DNA from 3 places in the Paenibacillus sp. FSL H7-0942 genome. Region 3 is predicted to be linked to each of the others. Evidence: riboswitches for the same ligand, from Rfam matches in the RefSeq annotation. Region 3 holds a riboswitch; each other region holds the start of a gene.
The links. A riboswitch is a leader RNA that binds a small molecule or an ion and turns the genes downstream of it on or off. The one in region 3 is predicted to bind cyclic di-AMP.
Positions count from the first base shown of each region.

Region 1: it holds a riboswitch for cyclic di-AMP, as region 3 does, so the genes downstream of both, MHI48_RS00530 (C40 family peptidase) here and MHI48_RS17710 (3D domain-containing protein) in region 3, are expected to answer to the same signal.
Region 2: it holds a riboswitch for cyclic di-AMP, as region 3 does, so the genes downstream of both, MHI48_RS10615 (C40 family peptidase) here and MHI48_RS17710 (3D domain-containing protein) in region 3, are expected to answer to the same signal.

Region 1 is NZ_CP150279.1:106,432-112,136, forward strand. It holds gene MHI48_RS00500 (hypothetical protein) at 45-338, shown strand; gene MHI48_RS00505 (hypothetical protein) at 403-558, shown strand; gene MHI48_RS00510 (4a-hydroxytetrahydrobiopterin dehydratase) at 589-885, shown strand; gene rbsK (ribokinase) at 930-1,913, shown strand; gene MHI48_RS00520 (cytochrome c) at 1,988-2,344, opposite strand; gene MHI48_RS00525 (GNAT family N-acetyltransferase) at 2,495-2,989, opposite strand; gene MHI48_RS00530 (C40 family peptidase) at 3,345-3,815, opposite strand; cyclic di-AMP (ydaO/yuaA leader) riboswitch at 3,819-3,956, opposite strand; gene MHI48_RS00535 (hypothetical protein) at 4,202-5,053, opposite strand; gene MHI48_RS00540 (M1 family metallopeptidase) at 5,064-5,705, opposite strand, start outside.
Region 2 is NZ_CP150279.1:2,332,208-2,337,912, reverse strand. It holds gene MHI48_RS10630 (carbohydrate-binding protein) at 323-2,017, shown strand; tRNA gene MHI48_RS10625 (tRNA-Leu) at 2,163-2,246, opposite strand; gene pelA (pectate lyase) at 2,423-3,385, opposite strand; cyclic di-AMP (ydaO/yuaA leader) riboswitch at 3,804-3,935, shown strand; gene MHI48_RS10615 (C40 family peptidase) at 3,941-4,405, shown strand; gene MHI48_RS10610 (carboxymuconolactone decarboxylase family protein) at 4,479-4,808, opposite strand; gene MHI48_RS10605 (hypothetical protein) at 4,950-5,168, opposite strand; gene MHI48_RS10600 (hypothetical protein) at 5,288-5,617, opposite strand.
Region 3 is NZ_CP150279.1:3,982,266-3,987,970, reverse strand. It holds gene MHI48_RS17725 (M20 family metallopeptidase) at 1-292, opposite strand, end outside; gene MHI48_RS17720 (ABC transporter permease subunit) at 476-1,939, shown strand; gene MHI48_RS17715 (amino acid ABC transporter ATP-binding protein) at 1,926-2,648, shown strand; cyclic di-AMP (ydaO/yuaA leader) riboswitch at 2,867-3,061, shown strand; gene MHI48_RS17710 (3D domain-containing protein) at 3,064-3,738, shown strand; gene MHI48_RS17705 (polysaccharide deacetylase family protein) at 3,846-4,637, opposite strand; gene MHI48_RS17700 (hypothetical protein) at 4,792-5,133, shown strand; gene MHI48_RS17695 (PspA/IM30 family protein) at 5,245-5,705, shown strand, end outside.

The sequences.
Region 1 (5,705 bases), 3.1 Mb from region 3:
AGATCAAATCCGCTCCTTAGGGGCCGAATAGGAGTGAAAAGCCAATGGGCGTAAAGCATGGACGGGATTATGAAGGAATTTTGACAGATCTGACAACGGCAATCGGACGCATACCGGATCGGTATGTTTTCTTTGAAATGGACGCGGAAGAGTGGGAGAGACTGGCTGCATCTGACCAACTTGAAGTGGATGAGGCGTTGGCGGAGGATCTGTTCTATGCACTGGGCGAGGAGTCCGTTATTCCGGTTGGAAGTGGCGTGGTCATCCATGATAAGGAACAGCACCGCATTCATATTTTGATCGGGGAAGAAGAGTTGACATTTGTACCTTTAATTTAGTGTGTTTACTTGCATCTTTAGGGGTGTAAATGGAATTGGAATTCCCCTCAAAGCCTTATGGTTATTGGTTCTATGCCATGTAGTTGATTGGATTTTGAAGCTTGTCCGTGGTAAGATGTTAGTCGTGAAATGGGCCAACCGCATGGCGGTGAGCCTGGCCTTTGAGGTTGCTGTTGATTGCGCCGAAGGTGTCGGTGGTTATACGGACGCATGTCTGTAATGTACCATCCTATGGGGAGGAAGATAACGCATGGTTTTTTCGCAAGAGGAAGTCGAAGCTCATCTGGGAAGGCTGGAAGGCTGGGAACTGGAAGAGGGACGGTGGATTGTACGTAAATTCGTGTTCTCCAACTACATGAAAGGGATTGCATTTGTGGATGAGGTCGCTGCGATCTCGGAAGCATTCAATCATCATCCTTTTATTACAATTGATTATACAACGATTACACTGCGTCTCACATCATGGGATGCGGGTGGTATCACATCTGTAGATATCAAGGAAGCAGGGCAATATAACGAAGCATATGACAAAATGAGGTCGCAATAACGAGGTCGGTTATTATCGCGAGGCCAGAAGTGAGTGAACCATACATGTCAGACTATAATCAGAAACAACCTCTTATTGCTGTCGTAGGCAGTCTCAATATGGATCTTGTGGTGAAGACAGACACGATTCCGGAAGAGGGAGAGACGGTGAGCGGTGAGGAGCTGCATTATCTCGCTGGTGGCAAAGGGGCCAACCAGGCTGTTGCCGCTGCGCGTCTGGGTGGACAGACTACGATGATTGGTGCGGTGGGATCGGACGGTTTTGGCGAACGTCTGCTGCACAGTCTGACGGAAAGTGGTGCAGATGCCTCGCAGGTTCGCATATTGGAAGACACGGTTACAGGGACGGCTTCCATCTGGCTTTCTCGGGGAGACAACCGGATTATCGTTATTCCTGGTGCGAATGGGCAAGTGGCGCCTGAAATGCTGGAAGAGGCGGATACGGTAAAAAGCCTGACTGCAGCCGCAGCGGTGCTGCTACAGCTGGAGATCCCGCTGCCAGCGGTTACCCGCGCCGCCCAACTGGCGGCTGAAGGCAGCGCACTGGTGGTGCTCAACCCGGCTCCCGCGGTGCCGGGTCTGCCCCAGGAGCTCCTGCGGTGCGTCGACGTTGTCACGCCAAACCGCAGTGAGCTTGCCGTGCTTACCGGCCGGGATCATCTCCGGCCGGAAGACCTGGATGCGGCGGTCGCAGAGCTCGCCGCATCCCTCGGGGCCGCTGTCGTCACGACGCTCGGCCCCGAGGGGGCTGTGTACGCGGCGGCGCCTGGTGGACGCGTACAAGCAGGGCGTGCCGGCGCGTGCCGTGCGCCCGGCTACGCCGTAAGCGCCGTGGATACGACCGGCGCTGGCGATTGCTTCAACGGCGCGCTGGCGGTAGCCCTCGCGCGCGGTGAGACTTTGGACGCGGCCGTAGGCTTCGCCATGGGTGCGGCCGCGTTATCCGTGACAAAGCTCGGCGCCCAGTCCGGGATGCCGTCCGCACGTGAAGTTGAGGCCTTTCTGGCTGAGCATGACGCAGAGGCTTAATAATTGATATAACAAAGAGGCTCTTATTCTCCGAAAAGGGGATTAAGGGCCTCTTTGTTATGCGTGTGCAGAGATTATTTCTTCTCTGACAGCCACATGGCGATATTTGCAATCTCTTCGTCCTGCAGTTTGCCCTTGAAGGAAGGCATACCACCTTTACCTTTGACAATCGTAGAATAGATCTTCTCCAGATCATCCTGGCTGCCGATGTTGGCCAGAGCAGGTCCTACGCCACCTTGAAGCTGATCCCCGTGACAGGAGATACAATTGGCTTTGACCAGTGCTTCAGCTTGTCCGGCATCCAATGTTACTTCCGGCATGGTTGGCTTGGCTTCTTCAGCCACTTCTTCTTTCCCTGGAAGCGTAAACATTAAAACAATAGCTAAAGCGCATGCTGCAAAAAATACTCCGCTCATGATCCATTTGTGCATCCCTTATGTCCCCTCCAGAATGAAAGATCATCTAACCTGAAACTATCCATATCATTATAACGGAACCTGTACTGACATCATAGCATTTTGTGGGAATTTTTTGAACTAATCACATAACAAGGGGCAAATTTGGTTGTTTTGCAATGGATTCTAACCGCGAGGCCCTTCATAAACCATACAGTGAAAGGGCTTCAAGCCGCTTGGGGTCTGTCGTTCGTATGTATCCTGGGTGACAAATCCACTCTTCAGATAGACTTGAATGGCACGAGCATTCCAAGTGAGTACTTCCAGATCAATCTCATTCGTGGGATTTCGGCGAATAGCTTCCTGTACAATGGCAGTGACAAAAGCTGTCCCTTGACCCTGACCACAAAGCTCTGGATGCATGCCAAGGCCAATCCGGGTTACCCCTTGAAGTGGGAAGTATTGAGCAAACCCACATATACGATCGTTCTGATCCAGGACGATTGCATATTGCTCCTGCCGCAGCTGTGCATCTCCGAATTCCACTTCCAGAGCCTTCATCTGCTCCCAGGGGAGCCAGCTGTAGATATTGTAAGGCGGATCATACTGCCAACTGCAGATAAGCTCCGCATGTTCTTCTCGCATGGGTACAACGTGAAACGTCACAGGGGTTTCCTTCATACACCTGCATGCTCCTTTCCTTGAAACAGAACTCTTTGTCCACTCTACAAAAGTGATGTTCATTTAGCAAGTCTTCCTTCCCAAGAAAAAAAATGAAACAAAAGTTCCGGTAATTTCGTTTATATTATAACGGGATGGGTAAAAACATCATAAGGGCACGGACGAACGAACGCAAAATGAACCTGTTGATGTCGCAGGATATGCCCCGAGTATAACTTGCAACATGAATAAGGATTGAAGCACAAAAAAACCGCCGGATACATTCCTGCGGAGAATGTACCGGGCGGTTCTGTTATGCTTCTTGCTTCGTTCCAGTATGTTTAATGGTTACAGCATCATGTTGCTCAGCTTGTCCCTAGTCAAGGGCCAGTGATTCATATGCGTCCGTGCTCATAATCCGTTTTGCGCCAACATAACGATTGGCCCAATAGTTTTCACTCAATGCACTGATCGTAACGCCTTTGGAAGAAGAGGAGTGTGCGAACTTTCCATCCCCTACAAAGATTCCTACATGGGATACGCCTTTACCTGTTGTATTAAAGAACACCAGATCGCCAGCTCTCATCTCCATGCGGGATACGGAATCGCCCATGTCGAATTGGGAACTGGATTGGCGTGCCAAATCAATACCCAACTTGTCGAATACATACCGTGTAAATCCGGAGCAGTCAAAGCCGTTAAGCGTTGTTCCCCCACTTTTGTATGTAGTTCCCATTGCTGAATCAATTACTGTGTCCATCTTTGAATCTGCGAATGCGCTACCTGCACCAAGCGATAAAGCGAATGTGATGCTAAGTACAGCTGCGGTTAATTTCTTCTTGAACAAGAGATATTCCCCTTCCAATGCCTGCGAGGTTAGCTTAAGGATTCGGTTGAAGGTCCCCTATGATCCCTCTGTAGCAAGATCAATTCACCCATAACTGGTTCCCCCGCTTCCCAGGTGCCAGGAATTTGGCTATGCTAGTTATGCACCTGCGAAATCAAGAAATGACGATTTAATTTTAAGTAGTTACAAATATGAATGTAAAGATTACAAAGTTGTTACTAAAAACTCACTGCGATTATTGTAACAGAGGAGTACGGCTTTGGCAACGTTTAGCAACAAAATTAGCAAAAAAAACCTCGACCTTTGACGGGGAAAGGTTGAGGTTTGCCTATTTATAAGTACATATTAGGCCATGAGTTTAACATGTGATGGTAACAATTTTTAAACTATCTGCTCTCACCTTTGGATATTTTGGACTGCCATAATCGGAAATGGCTGCATATTTTCCACAGACTCAACAGACATCTGGCAAGTGGATACGTCTGTTGTAGTATAAGTCCGGTCAGTCCCGTTAATAACCATGAGGCTGTAGTGAATGCCCCAAAGACGAGCAGGTGTACTCCGCCCAGCAGTAATGCAATGCCGATTACAGCGATGATATGACGCAGTGCAATCCAGAGTGCTTTGAGGGTACCGTGAGCCCCGCCTTCTCCTTCTGGTGCCGAAACACCGAACTGCATATAGAGTATGACATGGTGGATGATCCAACCATATACAATCCAGGCAGCAACATAAGGTATGCCAGGCAAAAGTAATTGAAGGGAATGAAATCCGTCCATGAGAATCGAGTAGAGCTTCGGTATGAGCCAGTAGGCGGGCAGAAGTATCAATAATGTACGTATGGTGTGGAGCAGCAGCATCGGTTTCCACAGATTTTTGATTCCGCGGACAAAGGGGATACGCTCTTCTGTAGAATTAAAGTGCTGAAGTGAGTAGAGCAGTCCTGCCTGAATGAGGGGGCTGATCAACATGCGAACCAGCAGCATGCCCCCGAGAATCCATAGATAACGATGAACCTCCGGATGGGTAGACAGGTTAAGTTGACTTTCCATTTTGAACAAAAGTGTACTCAGCTCACCGGCATCAGCATCTGGATAGCGAAGGAGCAGTGGGATGACGGCCGATTGTACCATTCGATAGAAGAAATATCCCCAAATGAGTTGATAGAGAAATAAGAGTGCAGCAATGAACATATGCTGACGGACGAGAAACCAGCCTTCACGTATTTTCGCTTTCACCGTTTCCACCTCACCATGACAGACCTCCGAATATGGCTTCTATTAGTTTGGTTACACTCATGCTCCAGCGGGACTTCGTCTGCTCATCCAGTCCGGATTTCAGGAAATTGTTCATATGGCGGTTCTCCAGCACGATCGAGTACAGGGGATCGGTCATGGCCCAGGATACGGGGGATGTGTGAGTTAATTTATACGTGATGCGCTCTTCTTTGCCATTCCATTGCTTGGTGAGGATATGCCCGTCTTCAAAAGCAATGCGAACAGGAACGGCGCTGTAATCACTACCTTTTTTTGCGATCGTCACGGATGACTCGTACAATGTTTGACCGTCTTTCTGTACGGGCGTAATACGAATCTTCTCTACAGCAAAGTCAGCCATCCCGTTACCATAGACGTATTGATCAAAATAATCAGACCAGGAAGTGCGGGTCACTTGTTCCACAATTTTCTGAAAATCAGATGAAGTGGGATGTTTGAAACGGTACTTCTTCACATAGGTAGAGAGAATACGTTCCATCTTTTTGGCACCGACTTGATGTTCGATACCAAGCAATACAAGTTTGCCACGTGTATAGACATTGGCCGCATACTCATTCTGTGAATCGAACTTCCAGGATTCTTGTGTTAAGGATGAAGGAGACGTAATCAGTCC
Region 2 (5,705 bases), 1.7 Mb from region 3:
ATCCCCGCCATTGAAGACCTCTATCTCAAGTGAAGATCTCCATCATTCCAGTTTTCTCCTTAGCATTCAGACAAGAACTGTCATTGAACAGTTAGAAAATAGAGATTAATTAGAAAAAATACTGTAATTTGTCAGGTTTTCAGTTTAGGAATTATTTAGTAGAATCAACAAATGAAAGAGGTTCTATGCTTCATTTCTATCCTATGATTTATGGGAGGAGGTTTTGAAAGGGTTTACATAAAATAAATGCCAGACAATCCGCTATTCTTGTTTGTTATTCCTGGTTGCGGTTTCTCTATGTAACTTACTATTATCGAGGAGGATGAAAGTAGTGAAATTCAAACTAAAAAAGACGATTAATGTTCTTTTGGCCTGTTTAACAGCCCTGCCTTTGATGTTAACCCCGACAAATGTGTCAGCAGCCAGCGATGCCAACATTAATTTGTCCTCGGAAAAACAGCTGATCAAGGGCTTTGGGGGCATTAACCTTCCTGCCTGGATTGGTGATCTGACTCCCGCTCAACGTGAAACTGCTTTTGGTAATGACCAGAATCAATTAGGCTTCTCCATTCTCAGAATCTACGTTGATCCAGATTCCAATAACTGGTATCGTGAAGTTGCCACAGCCAAACGGGCTATCGAAAAGGGTGCTATTGTATTTGCATCCCCATGGAATCCTCCAAGCAGCATGGTTGAAACATTCAACCGCAATGGGGACACAAATGCCAAACGTCTGAAATACGACAAATATACCGCATATGCGCAACATCTGAACGACTTTGTAACCTACATGAAAAATAACGGCGTAGATCTGTATGCCATTTCTGTACAAAACGAACCGGATTATGCTCATGACTGGACTTGGTGGACTCCACAAGAGATCCTTCGATTCATGAAAGAAAATGCCGGGTCCATCCAAGGTACCAAAGTCATGGCGCCTGAATCCTTCCAGTACTTAAAGAACATATCCGACCCAATCCTGAATGATCCGCAGGCACTTGCCAACATGGACATTCTGGGAGCACATACGTATGGAACCCAGATTTCGAATTTTGCCTACCCTCTCTTTAAGCAAAAAGGAGCCGGTAAAGAACTGTGGATGACTGAAGTGTATGTTCCAAACAGTGACAACAACTCAGCAGACCGCTGGCCTGAAGCATTAGAAGTTTCCTATCACATGCACAATGCCATGGTAGAAGGTGATTTCCAGGCCTACGTGTGGTGGTACATCCGCAGACAGTATGGTCCGATGAAAGAGGACGGTACCATAAGCAAACGCGGGTATAATATGGCTCATTTCTCTAAATTCGTGCGTCCAGGCTACCTGCGAGTCGATGCAACGAAAAATCCGGATACGAACACATTTGTCTCAGCCTATAAAGGTGATAACAAAGTCGTCGTCGTGGCAATTAACCGTGGAACTTCAGCCACAAGCCAAAAATTCGTTCTGCAAAATGGTAATGCCTCTACTGTGTCCTCATGGATTACGGACAGCAGTCGAAACCTGGCAAGCGGAACCTCGCTTAACGTATCCAATGGAGCCTTCACGGCACAGCTCCCGCCTCAGAGCGTAACAACGTTTGTTGCCAACGTTACTGGCGGAAATAGCGGCGGGAATACAGGCAGTGGCACGACGTATGAAGCCGAGACCGGAACGTCACTTACGGAAGCTGCCATTGAAACAATCTACCCCGGTTACACTGGCTCCGGGTATGTTAACTTCAATGCGATGACTGGTTCAGCCATTCAATGGAACGGCATTAATAACACGACAACAGGTACCAAAAACGTAAAGTTTCGTTATGCGCTGGAAAGCGGCACTCGGAACCTCGACATTTTTGTGAACGGAACCAAAGTCATCAGCAACGAGCCCTTTCCCGCTACGGGAAGCTGGTCCACTTGGGTTGAAAAAACAATACAGGTCCCCATGAACACGGGGACCAATACATTGAAAGTGGTTACCACCGGATCGGAAGGACCGAATATTGACAGCGTTAATGTTACCGCAGCACAATAAACGTTCCGTATGGCTGATGGAAGACATTTGCTGTACGTGCAGCTAAGCACTAACCTCTTGAATACTCATCACTAAAGTTAGTGTTATATCAAAAAATGCAAAAAAAGACTCCTTAAGCGTTAGCTTAAGGAGTCTTTTTATTAGATGCGGTCGAGAGGACTCGAACCTCCACGGGGGTTAGCCCACACGGACCTGAACCGTGCGCGTCTGCCAATTCCGCCACGACCGCATATTGTATCTTCGTCATCCATATCGGCGACAAGAAACAATATATCATGCGTAATCTATCATGTCAACACTGAAAATAATAACAATAAAGCCCGAATCAGACGTCCATGTCGATTCGGGCCTTACCTTTAACTGTTGCTAATAGTTTGGTTCATTAATACGGAAGCATACTACAAATTACAGCTTGGAAGGCCAGTTGCCATACCATGCATAACCGCCTCTTCTTTCTTTATCAATATCACTTAATTTGTATTTAACTACCCCGTCACGACCAATAAAGATTGGTTTATCCGTTCCGATCTCATAGAAGCGTGCCCAAATTGGTGCAGCTTTGGAATCAGCGATAATTTTACTATCTCCATTAGCTCTTTCATACTTGTAACCCGTAATTTTCACTTTGTTAAACCAAGCCTCCGCTCCTTTAATGGATGCGGTAATTTTAGCGTTAGCAGGTCTGGTTTTCAGAAATTTAACAATCGTTACACTCTCTCCAGCTGTCAGTGATGGCACTTCGTAGATTCTTGCGCTCGCTGGTTTAAGAGAGCTGGAATCATGTTGTTGTCCCCATGCTGTCAGCTTACCACCTGAAACGACCTGTGTATTCAGAATCGCCTCCACACCTTTGGCAACTGAATTTTTACTGCGGTTAGCAAGTGTGCTGTCGATAAATGAGAAATCACCTTTTCGTGCTGCTACTTCATCCAGCATGATCATTACATTAATCATGGCATCATCATTGTAAGTGATGTGCTTGTGGTATCCGGAGCTTTGGTAAACTTGTGGCCACCCGCCGTTTGAATACTGCATGTTGATCAAAAAGTTAATTCCTTTGATTGCAGCTGTGGAGTAACGCGGATCATTCGTCTTTTTAAATTCCTTCGCCAATCTTCTAATTTCTGAGTATGTAGCCTTGTTGTCTATCGTGGACTTTGCCCACTCTCCACTTGTCTGTTTATAATCTTTTCTCCAACCTCCATCCGGCAGCTGGTTCTTCAAAATATCAGAAATACTCGCTGTAGTACCCGACGCATCTGCAGCAGATACCGTCCCTACAGGGAGAACTGCCATTCCAACTACTGAGAACACCATCGTACATGCCAGGACAAAAGTAATTATTTTCTTCGCTTTCAAATGTAACACTCTCCTATGTTCGTTTTTATAAATCTTCCACTTCTACTTTACGTATGATATACGCCCCAAACCTCCTTTATTTGTATTTATCGCATAATAAAATCAATTTTCATCCAATATGTGGATTGGATAATCAGATAATATGCAAAAAATCGATTTTTGTCAATATATGCAACTTAATGAATATAATCTCTCTAATTCTACATAACGGGATAGTTCTTTTAACTCATGACAAACCTATTTATTTATCCAAATTCGTCTTAAACGAACCAATAATGACGTTTTTGTCATGAATGATACCCAAACTTGATCCCTTCTTTCATATAAAAACCTTAATTCCGCTAACATTGAGGTATTACGAAGGGTTTTAAATGGGTTTGACAATTACGCATTTATGCAATATAGTTTCAAATAGTTACAAAAACTTAATTATTCATTGCCGAGTTTCATGTTTGAAAACGGGGGAACCAATTTGGGTGAATTATTCTTATACATAGGAAATATAGGGAACCTTCTACCGAACCCTTAGCTAACTCCGTAGGCATCGAAGGGAGAACATTGATTTTGAAAAAACTGATTATCTCCATTTTTGGAGCAGCTGTATTATTTACATCCGGGGCAACAAGCACAGAGGCAAGCAGTATCAACTCCGTAGTGAACAACATGACAGGTATTCCTTACAAATGGGGTGGCACAACTGTAGCCGGCTTCGACTGTTCTGGTTTTATGAGATATCTTTTCAACAAATACAGCATTGAATTGCCACGTACTTCGCAGCAGCAAGCCAAAGCAGGTACTCCCGTATCCAAGAGCAATGTTCGGACAGGTGATCTGGTGTTCTTTAATACAACAGGCAAAGGCATTTCACATACAGGTGTATATATCGGCGGCGGACAATTCGCTCATGCCTCCAGCAGTAAAGGTGTAAGCATCACGAAGTTATCGAATCCATACTTCAATGATCGTTATGTAACAGCACGTCGGGTAACTGGACAGTTTATGTATGATAAAATGCTAGGTAAAATGTGATTCACATACAAAAAGGCATCGGTTATTAACCGGATGCCTTTTTTGCACTTAAAAATGTATGTTGCATTGCTTACTAATGCAGCGCCTTCTGCACTCGCATCGCACCCTGAGACAGGGCATGTCCTCCTCCAACAGCTCCAGCCACGGCTACGGTCTCCATAATCTCCTGATCTGTTGCGCCCTTAGCACGGGCTTCTTCTACATGGTAGAAGGTACACACCTCATTGTTGGCGAATAATCCAATGCCAAGCGCAATTAGCTGTTTTGTCTTCGCATCAATCACACCAGGTTGGAAACATTCTCCGGTAAACTCATGATACGACTTCACCACACCTGGCAGCACATCGCTTAATGCTCCAATCTGATCCTTGTAGGCATGAACTTTATCATTCATCAATGTCATGGCTTGTAGCACACCCTCTCGGCTATAGTTACAGATCTTCCTCACTGTACCTATCTTCTCTCCCGAGTGAGCCAATTATGCCAAGAAATCATGGTAATTCCAAACATTTAAAGCTCATGGCCCTGCCATAATTATCAGCTGTTACTCACTAAGTGGACTCTGGCGCGGCTCGCTGAACAGCTGATAGCTGTAACCTCGGTCCAGCTTAACGACACGTCGATTCTGACGACGGATAAGTACCTGCTCGCCATCCCAGGCAACCACAATCCCCTTCACGTCGTTCGATTCCAGCTCGTCCCGTACGACTCTAACTTTCTCACCTGACAGACGCAGGGCGTCCAATTCTGTATCACTAATCATCTTCATGGCTCCTATATTTCAAATTTATTTACAAAAAGAGACCTAAATGAAAAGTCATTTAGGTCTCACGTGACTGTATTGGACTGTCATGTCATTCGAAATTATGTCCCGACTGAAAGTTACCGCTGCGCGTGCTCTTTGCTGTCGTTCTTCTCGAACCAAAAATCAAGCACTTTGGCGGACATCACACGTTCTTCAAGGTACTCCACTTGATGCGGTGTAAATTGTTCTTTCCAAGAGAAGGACAACTCTTCGCACAAGCCTACAATCGTCAGTAATTCTGACCAGGCAACATAGCGTTTGTACCAGAAAAATTGAGGATGTTCAATCATATAGGGATAAAGGTCATCGAATTCCGTATGTTTACAATCCAGGGCACGTTCAAAATGAACTTTCGATTCCGCCAGCTTATCATTAAAAAATTGTTCTGTTGCCGGTTGGTTCCCCATGGTGTTGCCTCCTCTCCCTAACATAACCCCATTATAAATGAAATCGGCGGTCATGCAAAGGCATAGTTCAAAAAATAGGCCCTATTCC
Region 3 (5,705 bases):
GATGGTGACCACAAGCGTGACCGATCTCCGGCAAGGCGTCATATTCGCACAATAAAGCAATGGTAGGGCCGGGTTTGGCGGCTGAATAGGTTCCGATAAAGGCTGTCTCCAGACCGAGGATTGGAGCCTCTACAGTGAAACCGTGGAAGAGCAGTTCTTCTTTCAAACGGGCAGAAGCGAGATACTCTTCATTTCCCAGTTCGGGGTTGGCACCGATATATGATGAAATGGCTTTAAAACGGGAAGCATATTGATCAATAACCGTCAGAATTTGTGATTTGTTAGCTGTCATTAGTAAACTCCTTATGCAAAAATAAAAATAATTCATTGATTATATCATGTTTGCTTTATTTTTTCAGAAACAAGTCAAGATTTGTATTGTCAAAATGCATTGCATAATCATGCATTGTACTTTATAATGACTCAGTCATCAACATGAGAAGCATACAAAGTATTGTAAGGGGAGAGAAAAAGGTTGAAATTAATAAGTCGTTACACCATGATGCTGTTGACCTTTGTTATTCTGCTGACGACTGCCGTTCCTGTGGCACTTGCAAGTGGAACTACAGATAATTCAAGCAGTAAAAAGCTGGTGCTCGGTACAAGTGCCGATTTTGCACCATATGAATTCCATAAAGTGATTAATGGCAAAGATGAAATCGTCGGCTTCGATATTGAGATCGCCAAAGAGATTGCCAAAGATCTTGGCGCTGAGCTTGTGATTGAGGATATGGGCTTCGACGGTCTTCTGCCTTCATTGCAGAGCGGGCGTGTTGATCTGGTGATTTCAGGTATGACGCCGACGGATGAGCGGAAGAAAAGTATCGATTTTTCCGACACCTATTATAAATCAAAACAAGTGATTATGGTTCGGAATGTGGATAAAGACAAATATCCAACCATGGCAGAACTTGAAAATGCGAAGATTGGCGTTCAGAAAGGCTCCATTCAGGAAACGATCGGACAGAGTATTCCAGGAGCGAAGCTTACTGCGCTGGATAAAATCTCGGATATCGTGCTTCAACTGCAAACAAAACGCATTGACGCGGCAATCGTTGAAGATACCGTTGCTGTAGGTTATCTGGACGATATCATTGGACTTGCTGCTGCTGTTCCGGACGAAGAGCAAGCAGAAGCGGCAATCGGGATTCGTAAAGGTAATACCGAGCTGCTAGCTGCAGTAAATGGAACACTGGAGCGACTGAAAAGCGAAGATAAAATCAATCAGATGGTGACGGACGCCAGCCTCTTGATGGCGGATAAAGCGAACAAATCACAAAATATTTTCCAAGTATTCTGGGAGTACAAAAGTTTCTATGCTACAGGTGTAGGATACACACTTCTGTTGTCTGCACTTGGGGTTATCTTCGGGGTAATTATTGGATTGATCATCTGTTTGTTCCGTTTGCATGACGCTGCAATCTTGCGCTGGATCGGTACGGCTTACGTTGAAGTGATCCGTGGCACACCGATGTTGGTACAGTTGATGATTATTTACTATGGTTTTTCCCTGAGCTTTGGCATTAACTTCACTGCACTTCAGGCAGGTATCATTACACTTTCAATCAATAGTGGTGCCTATCTGGCGGAGATTTTCCGTGCAGGTATCCAAGGTGTGGATCGTGGTCAGTTGGAGGCAGCGCGTTCATTAGGTATGGGAAGAGGCGCCGCGATGCGTTATATCATATTGCCACAAGCCTTCAAAGCTGTATTACCAGCGATCGGTAATGAATTCATAACTATCATCAAAGAATCCTCCATTATCTCCGTTATCGGTATGGTGGATATTATGTATCAGGCAAGTGTAGTCAAGAACATTACGTACCAAGGGTTGAGTCCATTTTTGATTGCAGCAGCCATCTACTTTGTAATGACGTTCATTTTGTCCAAGCTGCTGGGACGACTGGAAAGGAAGTTGAGTGCAAGTGATAGACGTTAGACAATTACACAAATCTTATGGAAATAACGATGTGCTTAAGGGCATTAACGTGACGATTGGCAAAGGTGAGGTTGTCGTGGTCATCGGTCCTTCCGGTTCAGGTAAAAGTACTTTCTTACGTTGTCTGAATCTGCTGGAACAGCCTACCTCAGGAGAGATTGATTTTGAAGGCGTGTCAATCACGGACCCCAAGCATAACATTAACGCAACTCGTGAGAAAATGGGCATGGTGTTCCAGCACTTCAACCTGTTCCCACACAAAACGGTACAGCAAAACATCACGATTGCTCCGATTAAAGTGAAGAAACAATCCACTCAGGAAGCGGAGAAAATTGCCTCTGATCTGCTTAACACCGTGGGCTTGTACGATAAAAAAGATACATTCCCGAATCAGCTGTCTGGTGGACAGAAACAGCGGATCGCCATTGCTAGAGCATTGGCCATGCAGCCGCATGTGATGCTGTTTGACGAGCCTACGTCGGCACTGGACCCTGAGATGGTCGGCGAAGTGCTGGATGTCATGAAACGTCTTGCAGAAGGCGGAATGACGATGGTCATCGTAACCCATGAGATGGGTTTCGCACGTGAAGTGGGAGACCGCATCTTGTTCATGGATGGCGGGGTTATTGTGGAAGAGGGAACACCTGATGAGGTGTTTGGAGCACCCAAAAATTCACGTACACGTGATTTTCTTGCGAAAGTACTCTAAACGATGTGATCAAATAGCGTTACTGACTTCGAGTCGGTAACGCTATTTTTTATGGATAATAATGACGTATGGATTCGGAAAAGTAACTATTCTGTTACCAAATATAAAGGAATCGGGTCAACCAAACTTTCTGAATTAACCAGTATTCTTACAAATGCTTACATGCTAAAAACCATTTGGTAAGAATTACTACAAGTTCAGGTTACAAAATTGTGATATATTGAACTCTGCCGAAACTTCCGGATAGGGAGTGCGGGGGATGTAACGATGCAGATTGTGCAGGGGGAAGATCTACAGCACACTGCTTGGGGTGAATTGGGTACATAACGTTTCAAATGTAACGAAGAACCTATAGGGTGGGCTCCTCATCCGAATCCGACAACTAACTTCGCAGGCACAATGAGGGAGGAAGACCATGATTAACAAGAAACGTATAGCCAAAACAGCAGTAGCATTAATGACAACAGCAATGCTCATTCAAGCCGTTCCGGCTCACGCCGATTCAGTTCATGTGGCCAAAGAAGGGGATACCTTCTACACCTTATCAAAACAATATGGAGTAGCACTCAACACGTTAATTAAAGCAAACAACGACATTTCGGCTTACAACATTTATGGTGGTTTGAAAATTACGATTCCCGGTAAGGCAAACAATGTAGCAGCCGCTGCGGCAACGGAGAGCAAGACCCAAGCGAAGACTGTTACTACAGCAAGCTTGGACGTCAACGCAGATAACAAAGTTGTTCAAGCCTGGGGTAAAACATTCGATTACAGCAAAGCTGTGAACGTAAAAGCAACGGCATACTCTGCAGATCCGTCTGAAAATGGAGGCTGGGGTGCAGTCGATTATTTCGGAAATGACCTTGAACTGGGTACGATTGCAGTTGATCCAAGTGTAATTCCACTTGGAACCAAAGTACTGGTAACTGGTCACAGCCATCCAGGATTGCCAAAACAGGCTTTTGTAGCCACAGCGCGGGATGTGGGCGGTGCAATCAAAGGTCACCGGATTGATATCTTTATCCCGGGTAGCAAACAGTCTGTAAGCTCATTTGGTTTTCAGGATATCGAGCTGTACATTCTGAAGTAGAGAGAAAAGAACATTTAAAATGAATTCAAACAGGGTGTCTGCCAGTCGCTAATTCGCGATTGAACAGCACCCTTTTAATATTCTCATTTATTTCTACCACGGTCATCTTAATCTTTGGCCTTGGGCAATCCCAGCATTTCGTCCAAGGTGACCAGTTCATATCCCCGATTACGTAGTTCCTCAATAATTTCAGGCAAAGCCTCAATCGTGCCGTTCAGGTTTGACCCTACACCGCCTCCAGCATGTTGCAGAACGATGGAGCCGGGTTTTACGGCAGAAAGAATGTTATCTTTCACCTGTTCCTTTGAAAGGCCTTTCCAGTCCAGGGAGTCTACGTTCCAGTTCACAATGCTATAGTGTTGTTTGGCAGCCCATCTCAGCTGTTCTTCATTAATGTCTCCATAAGGTGGCCGAATCATCTTGGGCGTATATCCTGCCAAACGTTGGATAATATCCCCGGTATGTAAAATTTGTTTGCGAAAGGCATTCATCGACAGTTTACTGAATTCAGGATGATTGTAGCTGTGATTACCAACCATATGCCCTTCCTTAACGATGCGTTTCACCAGATCCGGATGTTTCTCAGCACGACTACCCACGATGAAGAATGTAGCTCTGACATTGTATTTCTTCAATACATCCAGTACTTGTGGAGTAAATCGTGGATCAGGTACATCATCAAAAGTCAGTGCAACCTTCTTGGTTGAAGGACCATTGGTTTTGAACGTATCGGCATATTTTTGACGTAATTGTCCCAATGTCAGTTGTTCTTCTTCCGCAGAATCCGAACCTGATACTGATTCACTTGGTGGGCTTGAAACATCCCGCGATGAAACTGGAGCATGAGATCCCCCGAGAAAAATAACGATAACCATCAGCATAATGAGGCGTACGCGCATAATAAACGGCCTCCTTTTCCAAAATGACGTTCTCCTTGGTATGCCCGGGGGTTCCATAAAATATGCGTAGTGTGAGAAGTTTCATTGCGGATTTATCTTATGACAGCCATAATTCCTCCATACATAACATATAGAAAAGGATAGGTGGATGGGTATGAGTACATATGATTTGAAATCCATACGTTTACAGGTGATTGAAGCAGGAGAAGATAAGGTTTTTCTCGTTACCGGAGGAAAGGCGCATATTGGCGCCGTAGCCACGTTCTACGTGGATCATGAGCGCGTAAGCGGGACGACAGTCCATATTCCTGGGCATAAAGAACAAGAGCTGTGTGAGCGGCTTGCCCGAAAGGCTGCCTTGCAGCTGAAAGTAACCGTTACGGTGATCATGGGTATCCATTTTGATTCCATCACGCGGATGCAGATCGACGAAATCGTGCAGACTGCAGAGAGGTTGATGGAGGATCATCTGAATAAAGATAAACGATCTTCCTGACATAAGAGCCATCGAATGTTTTGATTTTATTTGCTAAAATTGAAACGAGTTGTAGATTGTTACGTATGTATGTTTATATACGATGTAATATCGACTAGGAGGAATAACATAATGTCCATTTTCAAACGTTTGCGTGATCTAACTATGTCTAACATCAACGCCATTATTGACAAGGCGGAAGATCCAATCAAGATGACGGACCAATATATCCGTGACATGCAAGAGGATCTGGAAGATGCGGAGAAAGCAGTGGCTCAACAGATCGCCATTGAGAAGAAATTCAAGCAGTTATTCGAAGAGCAGGAAGCTCTTGTGAAGAAACGTGAAGAGCAGGCGCATACGGCGGCACGTGCTCAGAATCTAGATTTGGCTCGACGTGCCCTGGAAGAGAAAAAGGCTGCTGAAGAGAAGATGGCTGAGTACAAAACCAGCTATGACCAAAACAAGGCTTCTGCAGATAACCTGCGTGGCAAGCTTGACGAAATGCGTAAGCAGTTGACTCAAATGAAGAACAAACGTGAAACACTGGTAGCCCGTTACAATGCAGCAAAAGCCCAAACGGAAATCAACAA